One region of the Hydrogenophaga luteola genome, then DNA from elsewhere that is predicted to be linked to it. Evidence: predicted binding sites of a transcription regulator. Region 1 holds the regulator's gene; each other region holds the start of a gene.
The links. The regulator FNR, encoded in region 1, switches genes on or off when oxygen is low (the NO sensors DNR and NnrR bind a similar motif). The targets are predictions, from matches to a motif close to TTGATNNNNATCAA.
Positions count from the first base shown of each region.

Region 2: the regulator FNR is predicted to act here: its motif matches at 1,986-1,999, upstream of ACFOPI_RS12890 (hemerythrin domain-containing protein).
Region 3: the regulator FNR is predicted to act here: its motif matches at 2,038-2,051, upstream of cyoA (ubiquinol oxidase subunit II).

Region 1 covers NZ_JBHRXX010000009.1:160,176-164,171, forward strand. Annotated here, with positions in the region: gene ccoG (cytochrome c oxidase accessory protein CcoG) at 1-835, shown strand, start outside; gene ACFOPI_RS19575 (FixH family protein) at 919-1,155, shown strand; gene ACFOPI_RS19580 (hypothetical protein) at 1,204-1,497, shown strand; gene fnr (fumarate/nitrate reduction transcriptional regulator Fnr) at 1,571-2,290, opposite strand; gene hemN (oxygen-independent coproporphyrinogen III oxidase) at 2,469-3,848, shown strand; gene ACFOPI_RS19595 (sulfite exporter TauE/SafE family protein) at 3,899-3,996, shown strand, end outside.
Region 2 covers NZ_JBHRXX010000005.1:588,944-592,939, reverse strand. Annotated here, with positions in the region: gene gorA (glutathione-disulfide reductase) at 1-1,322, opposite strand, end outside; gene ACFOPI_RS12890 (hemerythrin domain-containing protein) at 1,394-1,933, opposite strand; gene ACFOPI_RS12885 (3-hydroxybutyryl-CoA dehydrogenase) at 2,052-2,903, opposite strand; gene ACFOPI_RS12880 (GMC family oxidoreductase) at 3,053-3,996, shown strand, end outside.
Region 3 covers NZ_JBHRXX010000002.1:29,503-33,498, forward strand. Annotated here, with positions in the region: gene soxB (thiosulfohydrolase SoxB) at 1-613, shown strand, start outside; gene ACFOPI_RS03835 (MFS transporter) at 654-1,976, opposite strand; gene cyoA (ubiquinol oxidase subunit II) at 2,152-3,168, shown strand; gene cyoB (cytochrome o ubiquinol oxidase subunit I) at 3,202-3,996, shown strand, end outside.

The sequences.
Region 1 (3,996 bases):
GACCTTCTGGATCTTCTTCTACGGGTTCGCGACCTACGGAAACGCGGGCTTCATGCGCGAGCAGGTCTGCAAGTACATGTGTCCGTATGCCCGCTTCCAGAGCGCGATGTTCGACAAGGACACGATGATCGTGACCTACGACAAGGCACGTGGGGAGCCGCGCGGGGCGCGCTCCAAAAAGGCAGACCCCAAAGCCCTGGGATTGGGTGCCTGTGTCGACTGCACGCTCTGCGTGCAGGTCTGTCCGACGGGCATCGACATCCGCAACGGATTGCAGTACGAATGCATCGGTTGTGGGGCCTGCATCGATGTCTGCGACGAGGTGATGGACAAGGTCGGCTATCCGCGCGGACTGGTCAAGTACTCGACTCAGAATGGCATGGCCAAGGGCTGGACCCGCGAGCAGATGGTCCGTCACGCCTTCCGTCCCAGGGTACTCGTCTACACCACCATTCTGTCGGTCATCACCCTGGCCGTGTTTGTCAGTCTCTTCCTGCGCACGCCGCTGAAGGTCGATGTGATTCGCGACCGCGGAGCACTGGCGCGCATGGTGGAGCAGGGGCGCATCGAAAACGTGTTCCGCCTGCAAATCATGAATGCGACCGAGTCTCCGCAGCGCTACCAGATCAGTGTCGAGGGACTGGAGGGCGTGATGATCGCGTCGGAAACCGAAGTGGACGTGCTTTCCACAGAAGTGCGCTCCGCCGCCGTGCGCGTCCAGATCCCGCCCAACGCCGCGCCCGCCGGCTCGCACCCGATACGGTTCACCATCCGGTCCACCGGCAGCGATGTGTCTGAGGTGGTGGAGAAGGCCGTCTTCATCGTTCCACGCTAAACTGAATTCACACGCTTATGGAACAAGTCATGTCAGCAAATCCAAGTCATCACCCGGCCACGCCGTGGTGGAAGGTGCCCCACATGTGGCTGGTGGTCGGTGGGCCTGTTGCCGTGATCGTCGCTGGCGTGATCACCTTGGTCATCGCAGTGAAGAACCCCGATCCTGTGCTCAACAAGTCCGACTACGAGAGAGATCTTGCCGCCGCTCAGCGGCTTGAAGGGCAGGCCAAGGTCGATGCATTGGCCAAGATGCAGCCGGCCCATCAGGCGCGCAATCACGCCGCTTCGCCGGTCGTACCGGCGGCCCCCTCCAAGTAGGACGCCGCATCACCGAATGCAGCCACACAGGAGTGAAGGATACGACTCATGAAAGCTCAGCGGTGGATGTGGATAGCGTGGCCAGCATTTCTAGTGGCTTCGGTGCTCGAGATGATTGTTTTCGCCATGGTCGACCCGGGTGATCTCCACTGGTTCGGTAACCCCCTGGAGCTGTCTCGACAGGCCATCTACACACTGGCGTTCTTCGTGTTCTGGTGTGTCACCATGGCATCGAGCGCGCTGACCACCTTGCTCGCCATGTCTCCCTTCGAGGTCAATCGCTGTCCGGTACCTGAAACGGAGCGTCCCCAGGACTGTGCCCGCAACGGCGGGTGCAGCTGATCTGCGTTTCGCAAATAAAAACCCCGCTCAGGGTTCAGACCTGAGCGGGGTTTTTTGGAGGGGTCGAATAGGTTCAGCGGCAGGTCTGGGGGTTCACGATCTGCTTGAGCGCATCGGTGTTCTTGATGTGCACATAGCGTTGTTTGACTTCGATGATGCCTTCCTCGACGAACTTCGAGAACGTCCGGCTCACGGTTTCAAGCTTCATGCCCAGGTAACTCCCGATCTCTTCCCGGGTCATACGCAGGATGAGCTCGGACTGTGAGAAGCCGCGTGCATGCAGACGCTGGACGAGGTTGAGCAGGAAGGCTGCGAGACGTTCCTCGGCACGCATGCTGCCCAGCAGCAGCATCACGCTGTGATCGCGGACGATTTCCCGGCTCATGATCTTGTGGACATGGTGCTGCAGCGTGGTGAACTCCCGTGACAGCTCTTCCACCTGGTCAAACGGCATCACACAGACTTCGGCGTCCTCAAGAGCAATGGCGTCACAGGAATGACGGTCACTGACGATGCCATCCATGCCGATGATTTCACCGGTCATCTGGAAACCGGTGACCTGGTCCCTGCCGTCGGCGGTGGTCACGCAGGTTTTGAAGAAGCCCGATCGCACCGCGTAGAGCGAAGTGAACTTGTCGCCGGTATTGAACAGGGCTGTTCCCCGCTTGATCCTCCTGCGCGTGGAGATCACGGTGTCCAGCTTGTCCATTTCCTCAGGGTTGAGGCCCATGGGCAGACACAACTCCCGGAGGTTGCAACTGGAACAGGCGACTTTGATGCTGTGAATGTCCATAAATCTTCCAGATTTCGCCCGAAGCTTAACGCATGGTCACAAGTGCCAGCAAGGCGGAAGCGCTCACCCTCGTTGGGGGGATGGGGGGAAACCCCGGGGCTTGGACGGCCCTTGATCTTGATCAAGGGTGCTATTTCTGCCTTGGTGCACATTCGCGCTGAGAACTGGAGAATTGTTTGTGAGTCACGCCATTTCCGACGAATTGCTCAAGCGATTCGACATCCCGGGTCCCCGTTACACCTCGTACCCCACCGCAGACCGCTTTGTAGAAGCGTTCACGGAGAGCGACTACATCCAGGCGCTGGAACAACGTCGGGCTGGGTCGCTCGCATTGCCGTTGTCGCTGTACGTCCATATTCCTTTCTGCGAGTCTGTCTGCTACTACTGCGCCTGCAACAAGGTCATCACCAAGCACCACGAAAGGGCTGCGGAATACCTGCGGTATCTGTCGCGTGAGGTGGAGCTTCAGGTGCAGCACTTCGGGAAGGGGCACGCCGTGTCCCAGCTGCATCTGGGAGGAGGAACGCCGACCTTCCTGTCCGACGCCGAGCTGGAGGATCTTCTGACAATGATCCGCCGCAACTTCACGCTCGTGCCAGGAGGCGAGTACTCCATAGAGGTCGACCCTCGCACGGTGACGGACCAGCGTTTGCAGACACTGGCCAGGTTGGGTTTCAACCGACTGAGTTTCGGTGTACAGGATTTCGATCCCGCTGTTCAGAAAGCGGTGCACCGGGTGCAACCGGTCGAGCAGGTGTTCGCACTGGTCGAGACGGCACGCAAGATCGGATTTGAGTCGGTCAACGTGGACCTCATCTATGGCTTGCCATTGCAGACGCCCGAGTCGTTTGCCCGCACGCTTGCCCAAGTCAACCAGTTGCGCCCCGACCGCATCGCGCTCTACGCATACGCTCACTTGCCAGCACGTTTCAAACCGCAGCGCCGGATCGTGGCCGCCGAGTTGCCCAGCGCGGGAGACAAGCTGTCGATGCTGTCGGCTTCGCTGGATGCCATGAGCGATGCGGGGTACGTCTACGTCGGCATGGATCACTTCGCGTTGCCGACGGATGCATTGGCCGTGGCCAAGCGACAGGGGCGGTTGCACCGAAATTTCCAGGGCTACAGCACGCAGCCCGACTGCGACCTGATCGCTTTGGGTGTTTCGGCCATCGGCCGCATCGGTGCGACCTACAGCCAGAACGCCAAGACGATTGAGGAGTATTACGACGCGCTGGACCAGGGTCGTCTTCCGATCGTGCGCGGGTTGGCACTGACCAGGGACGATTTGTTGCGCCGCTCCGTGATCATGTCCCTGATGTGCCAGGGGCAGCTTCAGTTCGAATCAATCAACCTGGGACACCTGATCGACTGCAAGAGCTACTTTGCTCGCGAGCTGGAGGTGTTGGCCGGCTATGCCGAACACGGACTGGTTCGCATCGACGACTCTGGTGTGGAGGTGACGCCAGCAGGTTGGTATCTGGTTCGCGCCATCGCCATGGTTTTCGACAAAAACCTGCAGGTCGACCAGGACCGGGCGCGTTTCTCCAAGATCATCTGACTCGCGTGGTTTCGAGCCAGCGCGAGGGTTGCGACTGCTAGAGTTCTGCCATGCAAACATCCATGGCGCTCACCGCACTGTTCATGGGGATCGCTGGTGGTCCCCATTGTGTCGCCATGTGTGGAGCCGCTTGCGCAGGCATCAGTCG
Region 2 (3,996 bases), on a different contig from region 1:
TTGGTGGCGCCGGCCTTCATCGCCACCGCAAAGCCCTGCACGATCTCGCCGGCCTCGGCACCCACCATGTGCAGGCCGACCACGCGGTCGCTGGCTGTGTCCACGATCAGCTTCATCAGCGTGCGCTCGCTGCTGCCCGAGAGCGTGTGTTTCAGCGCCTTGAACTCGCTGCGGAAGACGGTGATGGCGCCGAACTTCTCGCGCGCCTGCGCCTCGCTGTAGCCCACGGTGCCAATGCTCGGGTGGGTGAACACGGCGGTCGGGATGAACTCGTAGCCCATGCTGCGCGGCGCCTTGCCGGCCGCGGGGCCGAACAGCTGATCCACCACCACCATGGCCTCTCCCAGCGCCACGGGCGTGAGCTGCACCCGGTTGGTGACGTCGCCCACGGCCCAGATGTGGGGCACATTGGTGCGGTAGCGTTCGTCCACCAGCACCTCGCCCTGCGCGCCCTGGGCGACACCCAGTGCTTCGAGCCCCAGGCCTTGAACATTGGGCTTGCGGCCGGTGGCATAGAGCACCGCGTCGGCCATGACCACGTTGCCGTCCTCCAGCTCGGCGCGCAGGCCTTCTGCGGTCTTGCGGATGTCCACTACGCCGGCGTTCAGGCGCAGGTCGACGCCGGACTTCTGCATTTCGCCGGCCACGAAGTGGCGGATCTCGTCGTCGAAGCCGCGCAGCACCTGCTCGCCGCGGTAGAGCTGCGTGACCTGGGCGCCCAGGCCATTGAAGATGGACGCGAACTCGCAGGCGATGTAGCCGCCGCCCACCACCAGCAGGCGATGCGGGAAGGGTTCGAGGTCAAACACCTCGTTGGAGGTGATGACGTGCTCGCGTCCGGTGAAATGCGGCACGAAGGGCGTGCCACCGGTGGCCACCAGGATGTTTGCGGCCGTGAAGGCCTGGTGGCCGGGCGATCCGTCGGCGTTGAGCGTGGACACGGTCAGGGCGTGTGGACCGTCGATGCGCGCAAATCCGTTGATGACCGTCACACCGGAGCCGCGCAGCAGGTTGGCGTAGACGCCGTTGAGGCGCGATATCTCTTTCGCGCGGTTGGCCTTGAGCGTCGCCCAGTTCAGGACGGGTTTCGCGCCTTCCCAGCCGAAGCCGTGCGACTCCTCGAAGGCGTCGTGGTAGTGCGCCGCGTAGCTGTAGAGCTTCTTGGGGATGCAGCCCACGTTGACGCAGGTGCCGCCCAAGCCGTCGGTTCCCAGGGTCTCGGCCAGTGCGACGCGGGCGCCGCGCCCGGCGGCCATGCGCGCGGCGCGCACACCGCCGCTGCCGCCACCGATGACAAAGAGGTCGAAGTCGAATGAACTCATGGCTTCAGGTGCAGGACAGGAAGCCTTTCAGTGTACGGGGACGCTCCTTGGCACCTACTGTGCAGGGGCTCTCAGGCGAGGGCGCGCACCTCGTCCTGGGCCATCACGCGCCGCCGCGCCATCTCGCGGCCCATGCCGATGGTGTCGATGCCGGCCAACCGCTTCCTGGCCTCGGGATAGGCCAGCGACTCCTCCAGCAGGATGTGGTCTAGGTACAGGGCCTCGAACACCTCCAGCGCGTGCCGCAACTCCGCGGGGTCGAACCAGAGATTGCCGTTGGTCGCAGCCTCCAGCGAGGGCGCGATCTGGATCCAGTTCTCTTCCAGCCAGCCGTGGTCCTGGATCAGGTGCTCGGCCGCCTGCACGACCTCGGCGTCCTGGCTGGCCAGCAGGGAGGGAAAGATGTGCTTCTCTTCGTCCAGGTGGTGCTGGCGCGCTTCGGTGTTGAAGTAGTTCAGCACGCGGCGGGCCAGCGCCCGGTTGGCTGCGTTCAGTCCCTCGGACTCGATGGCCTCCACCAGCCCGTGCAGTTGCCGCACATGGTCCTGGATGTCCTGGTGGGTGCTGTCGAGGAATTCGAAGATTGCGATGGAGACGGGGGCTGCGCTCATGGGAGACTCCTTTAACATGCAATCAATTCTGGAGACACCGCGGCAGCGCCCATTGATCTGCCTCAAAAAGAAAGCCCGCCAAAGCGGGCTTCCGATGAAGTGCGATATGGCGCGGAGGTCAGTACGTGTACACACCCTTGCCGGTCTTGCGGCCCAGCCAGCCGGCCGCAACCATCTCCTTAAGCAGCGGGGCGGGGCGGTACTTGCTGTCGTTGAACTCGGCCATGTAGACGTTCATGACGGCCAGGCACACGTCCAGGCCGATCATGTCGGCCAGGGCCAGCGGGCCGATGGGCTGGTTGGTGCCCAGCTTCATGCCGGCATCGATGTCTTCCGGCGTGGCCACACCCTCGGCCAGCACGAAGAAGGCCTCGTTGATCATGGGCACCAGGATGCGGTTGACCACGAAACCGGGCGCGTTCTTCACTGTGATCGGCGTCTTGCCCAGGGCCTCGGCCAAGGCCTTGACGGCGTCGTGCGTGGTGTCGCTGGTCTGCAGGCCGCGGATGATCTCCACCAGCGCCATCATGGGCACCGGGTTGAAGAAGTGCATGCCGATGAATTTGTCCGAGCGCTTCGTCGCGGCGGCCAGCTTGGTGATCGAGATCGAGCTCGTGTTGGTGGCGACGATCACCTCGGGCGCCAGGATGTCGTCGAGCTGCTGCAGGATCTTGACCTTCAGGCCTTCGTTTTCGGTCGCGGCCTCGATCACGAGCTGCGCGCCCTTGAGGTCGTCGTAGCTGGTGGAGCCCTTGATGAGCGCCAGCGCGGCGGCCTTGCCCTCGGCGGTGAGCTTTTCCTTCTTGATCAGGCGGTCCAGGCTGCCGGCCACGGTGGCCAGGCCCTTGTCCACCGCGGCCTGGGCCACGTCGACCATGACGACGCGGATGCCGCTGACGGCGCAGGCCTGCGCGATGCCGTTGCCCATGGTGCCGGCGCCGATGATGCCGACGGTCTGGATGCTGCTCATGAGGGAATCACTCCTGGAAGATGAGGGTAAAGACGGAGGCGCTCTAGGCGGGCCAGCCTACTGCGGCGCAGGGCCCTGTGCTACCTTGCCCCGCATTGTCGCGCAGCGTCTTGCACCGGCTTGACAGGCGCGCGACGCCAGGAGTCAACATGTTCGATTACATCGTCGTGGGCGGCGGGTCCGCGGGCAGCGTGCTGGCCGGCCGCCTGAGCGAGGATCCCGCCGTTCGCGTCGCCCTGCTCGAAGCCGGTCCGCCGGACCGCAGTGTGCTCATCCACTGCCCGGCGGGGCTGGCGGTGATGGCCAAGTACCAGCTCAACGGCTGGGACTATTCGACCGTGCCGCAGCCGGGCCTGCACGGCCGCAGGGGCTACCAGCCGCGCGGCAAGGTGCTGGGTGGCTCCAGCTCCATCAACGCCATGATCTACGCGCGCGGCCACGCGCAGGACTACGACGCCTGGGCGGCCGAGGGCAACCCGGGATGGTCGTTCAGCGAGGTGCTGCCGTATTTCAAGCGCGCCGAACACAACGAACGCGGCGCCGACGACTGGCATGGCAGCGGTGGCCCGCTGAACGTGATGGACCTGCGCTCACCCAACCCGGTGCTGCCCGACTTCATCGAAGCGGGTCGCCAGGCGGGCTACCCCGTCAACACCGACTTCAATGGCGCCGAGCAGGAGGGCGTGGGTGTCTATCAGGTGACCCACAAAAACGGCGAGCGCTTCAGCGCCGCCAAGGCCTACCTCACGCCGAATCTGGGTCGCCCCAACCTGCGGGTGATCACGAACGCGCTGACCACGCGCGTGATGACCGAGCGACGCGATGGCCGCCCCGTGGCCGTGGGCGTCGAGTACCGCCCCGAGGGCGGCCGTGGAGCTCTGCAGACGCTGAGCCTCAACCCGGGCGGCGAGGTGCTGTTGAGCGCCGGCGCCTTTGGCTCGCCGCAACTGCTGATGCTCTCGGGCATCGGACCGGCGTCGCAGCTGTCGGAACACGGCATTGCCACGGTGCACGAACTGCCCGGAGTGGGCCGCAACCTGCACGACCACCCGGACGTGGTGATGGTGGTCAACGCCCCCAGGTTGACCGACCT
Region 3 (3,996 bases), on a different contig from region 1:
CAAGGTGCGCGCACCCTACAAGGCCAAGCTGGACGAGACGCTGGCCGTGTCCGAAGGCCTGCTGTACCGCCGCGGCAACTTCAACGGTTCCTGGGACCAGCTCATCGTGGACGCGCTGATGGAAGTCAAGGGCGCCGACATGGCCTTCTCGCCGGGTTTCCGCTGGGGCACGACCATCCTGCCGGGCCAGGCCATCACGCGCGAACTCATGATGGACCAGGTGGCCATCACCTACCCGACCAGCACGCTGACCGAGATGAGCGGCGAGACCATCAAGACGGTGCTGGAAGACGTGTGCGACAACCTGTTCAACCCCGACCCGTACTACCAGCAGGGCGGCGACATGGTGCGCGTGGGCGGTCTGGCCTACACCTGCGACCCGAACGCCGGGGCGGGCAAGCGCATCAGCAACATGGTGCTGAACGGCAAGCCCATCGAGGCCAGCAAGACCTACAAGGTGGCTGGCTGGGCGCCGGTGGCCGAAGGCGCCAAGGGCGAGCCGATCTGGGACGTGATGGAGGCGTACTTCAAGAACCACAAGACCATCGCGCCGCGCAAGATCAACACACCCAAGCTGGTGGGCATGCAGGGCAACCCGGGCATGGTGGTCTGAGGCGCGGCGCCGACCCTTGCGGGTCGGCTTCCATGAGGCCTCAGTCGCGCGCTTCGAGCGAACGGTTCAGGTGGAGCGCGCCCAGGGTGCAGGCCGCGCCCGAGAGCAGGTAGAGGCTGACGAAGGCCAGCCCGAAGTGGGCCGACAGGCCCAGCGCCACCAGCGGCGCAAAGGCGGCGCCGAACAGCCAGGCCAGGTCGGAGGTGAGCGCGGCGCCGTTGTAACGGAAGCGCGGCGCGAAGTTGGCCGTGACCGTGCCCGAGGCCTGGCCGTAGGACAGGCCCAGCAAGATGAAGCCGATCAGGATGAACAGGTCCTGGCCCACTTCGCCGCCGTTGAGCAGCATCGGCGCAAATCCGCTGAACACGCCGATCAGCACCGCCAGGCTGCCCAGGGTCGTGCGACGACCGTAGCGGTCGGCCAGCCAGCCCGATGCGACGATGGCCCCGGCGCACAGGAAGGCGCCCACGATCTGCACCACCAGGAAGCCGGTCACCGGCTGACCGGCATAGATGTGGATCCACGACAGCGGGAACACCGTGACGATGTGGAAGAGGGCGTAGCTGGCCAGCGCAGCGAAGGCGCCGATGAACACGTTGTGGCCCTGCGAGCCCAGCAGCTCGCGGGTGGACACGGGCTCGAACTCCTGCCGGTTCAGCAGGCCTTCCTCCTCGTGCGCGCTCACCAGCTGCAGGCGGGCGAACAGCGCGACCACGTTGATGGCAAACGCCACGAAGAAGGGGTAGCGCCAGCCCCAGCTGAGGAAGTCCTCCTGCGACAGGCTGCTGGTGAGGTAGGCGAACAGGCCGGCGGCGAGCACGAAGCCCAGCGGCGCCCCAAGCTGGCCGAGCATGGCGTACCAGCCGCGGCGGCTGGCCGGCGCGTTCAGCGCCAGCAGCGAGGGCAGGCCGTCCCAAGACCCGCCCAGCGCCAGGCCCTGGCCCAGGCGCAGCACGGTCAGCAGCAGGATGGCCACACCGCCCAGGCTGGCATGGCCGGGCAGAAAGGCCATGCCCGCGGTGCAGGTGCCCAGCAGGAAGAGGGCGATGGTCAGCTTGGTGGCGCGGCCCCAGCGGCGCTGCACCGCCATCGACAGCACTGTGCCGATGGGGCGGGTGACAAAGGCCAGCGCAAAGATCGCGAAGGCGAACAGCGTGCCGTCCAACCGGCTGAGATGCGGGAAAAACACCGCCGGGAACACCAGCACCGAGGCGATGCCGAAGACGAAAAAGTCGAAGTATTCCGAGGTCCGTCCGATCACCACACCGACGGCGATGTCGCCCGGGCTGGTGTGTTCGTGGGTCGGTGCGGCGGCGGGCTGGCGGGGCGCGGCGCCGGGGGTTTCAAGGCTATGGCTGGGCATGTGGAGATTCCGGAGGGCCGATTTTGAGCGACCCCTATATCGTGACTCGAAGTCCGGCGCATTGACATAGGACAAAACGTCCAATCGAAAACCGGGTGGAAAGCCGATACATTCCCGCCGGTTCCGCAACTGGGGTTTACCCGGTTCGGCTGGTCGAGAACTTGTCCTGCTCCACATGCGCCCCACCACACCGCTCCGCCTTGTCGCCTTGCCCCTGCTCGCCAGCCTGCTGACCGGCTGCAGCAAGCTGGTCGTGCTCAACCCCGCCGGCGACGTGGCGGCCCAGCAGGGCGACTTGGTCGTGGTCGCCACCGTGCTGATGCTGCTGATCATCGTGCCGGTGATCGCGCTGACCCTGTGGTTCGCCTGGCGCTACCGCCAGGGCAGCCGGCACGCCGAGACCGACTACGCGCCCGACTGGCACCACTCGACCAAGCTGGAGCTGGTGATCTGGGCCGCGCCACTGGTGATCATCATCGCGCTGGGGGCGATCACCTGGATCACCACCCACAAGCTCGATCCCTACCGCCCGCTGGACCGCATCTCCGAGCAGAAGGCCCTGCCCGAAAACGTGAAACCGCTGGAAGTGCAGGTGGTGTCGCTGGACTGGAAGTGGCTGTTCGTGCTGCCCGAACAGGGCATCGCCACCGTCAACGAGCTGGCCGCACCTGTGGACCGCCCGATCCGCTTCACGCTGACCTCCAGCAGCACCATGAACGCGTTCTACGTGCCCGACCTGGCCGGCATGATCTACACCATGCCCGGCATGCAGACCGAGCTGAACGCGGTGATCAACCAGCCTGGCGTGTTCCGCGGCATGTCCTCGCACTACAGCGGCGCGGGCTTCTCGGGCATGAATTTCCGCTTTCATGGCCTGAGCGAACAGGACTTCGAGCAGTGGGTGGCCAAGGCCAAGGCCGAGGGCCAGCCGCTGACCCGCCAGTCATATCTCGCCCTGGCCAAACCCAGCGAGCGCCACCCGGTGGAACGTTTCTCGTCGGTCGAGGCCGGCCTGTTCGACCGCGTGGTGAACCTCTGCGTGGAAGAGGGCAAGACCTGCATGCACCAGGTGATGGCGCTGGACGCTTCGCGCAACCGCGCCCATCGCAGCACTCGCGCCCTCGAAGCCGCCGCCGCGCAGGAGATCTGCTCCGCCGACGACACGCTGCCCACGTTCACCGCCCGCCCCTGAGCACCGACCGACCCGTTCACCCAAGACACCGCCATGTCCGCTGATCCTTCTTCCGTTACCAACCACTGGCTGCTGGGGCGCCTGAGCTGGGACTCGATTCCCATGGCGCACGACCCGATCATCCTGGCGACCTTCGTCATGGTGGCCATCGGCGGGCTGGCCGTGCTCGCCCTGCTGACGAAGTTCCGCCTGTGGGGCCCGCTGTGGCGCGACTGGTTCTGCAGCATCGATCACAAGAAGATCGGCATCATGTACATGGTGCTGGGGCTGGTGATGCTGCTGCGCGGCTTTGCCGACGCGATCATGATGCGCCTGCACCAGGCCATGGCCTTCGGCGACAACCTGGGCTACCTGCCGCCGCACCACTACGACCAGATCTTCACCGCCCACGGCGTGATCATGATCTTCTTCGTGGCCATGCCCCTGGTCACCGGGCTGATGAACTACCTGGTGCCGCTGCAGATCGGTGCGCGCGACGTCGCCTTCCCCTTCCTCAACAACTTCAGCTTCTGGATGACCACCGCCGGCGCGGTGCTGGTGATGCTCTCGCTGTTCCTGGGCGAGTTCTCCACCTCGGGCTGGCTGGCACTGTCCAACCTCGGCAACCAGAACCCCGGCGTGGGCCTGGATTACTACATCTGGTCGCTGCAGATTGCCGGGGTGGGCACCACGCTCTCGGGCATCAACCTGCTGGTGACCATCGTCAAGATGCGTGCGCCGGGCATGAACCTGATGCGCATGCCGGTCTTCACCTGGACCGCGCTGTGCACCAACGCGCTGATCGTCGCCTCCTTCCCCATCCTCACGGCCGCGCTGGTGCTGATGAGC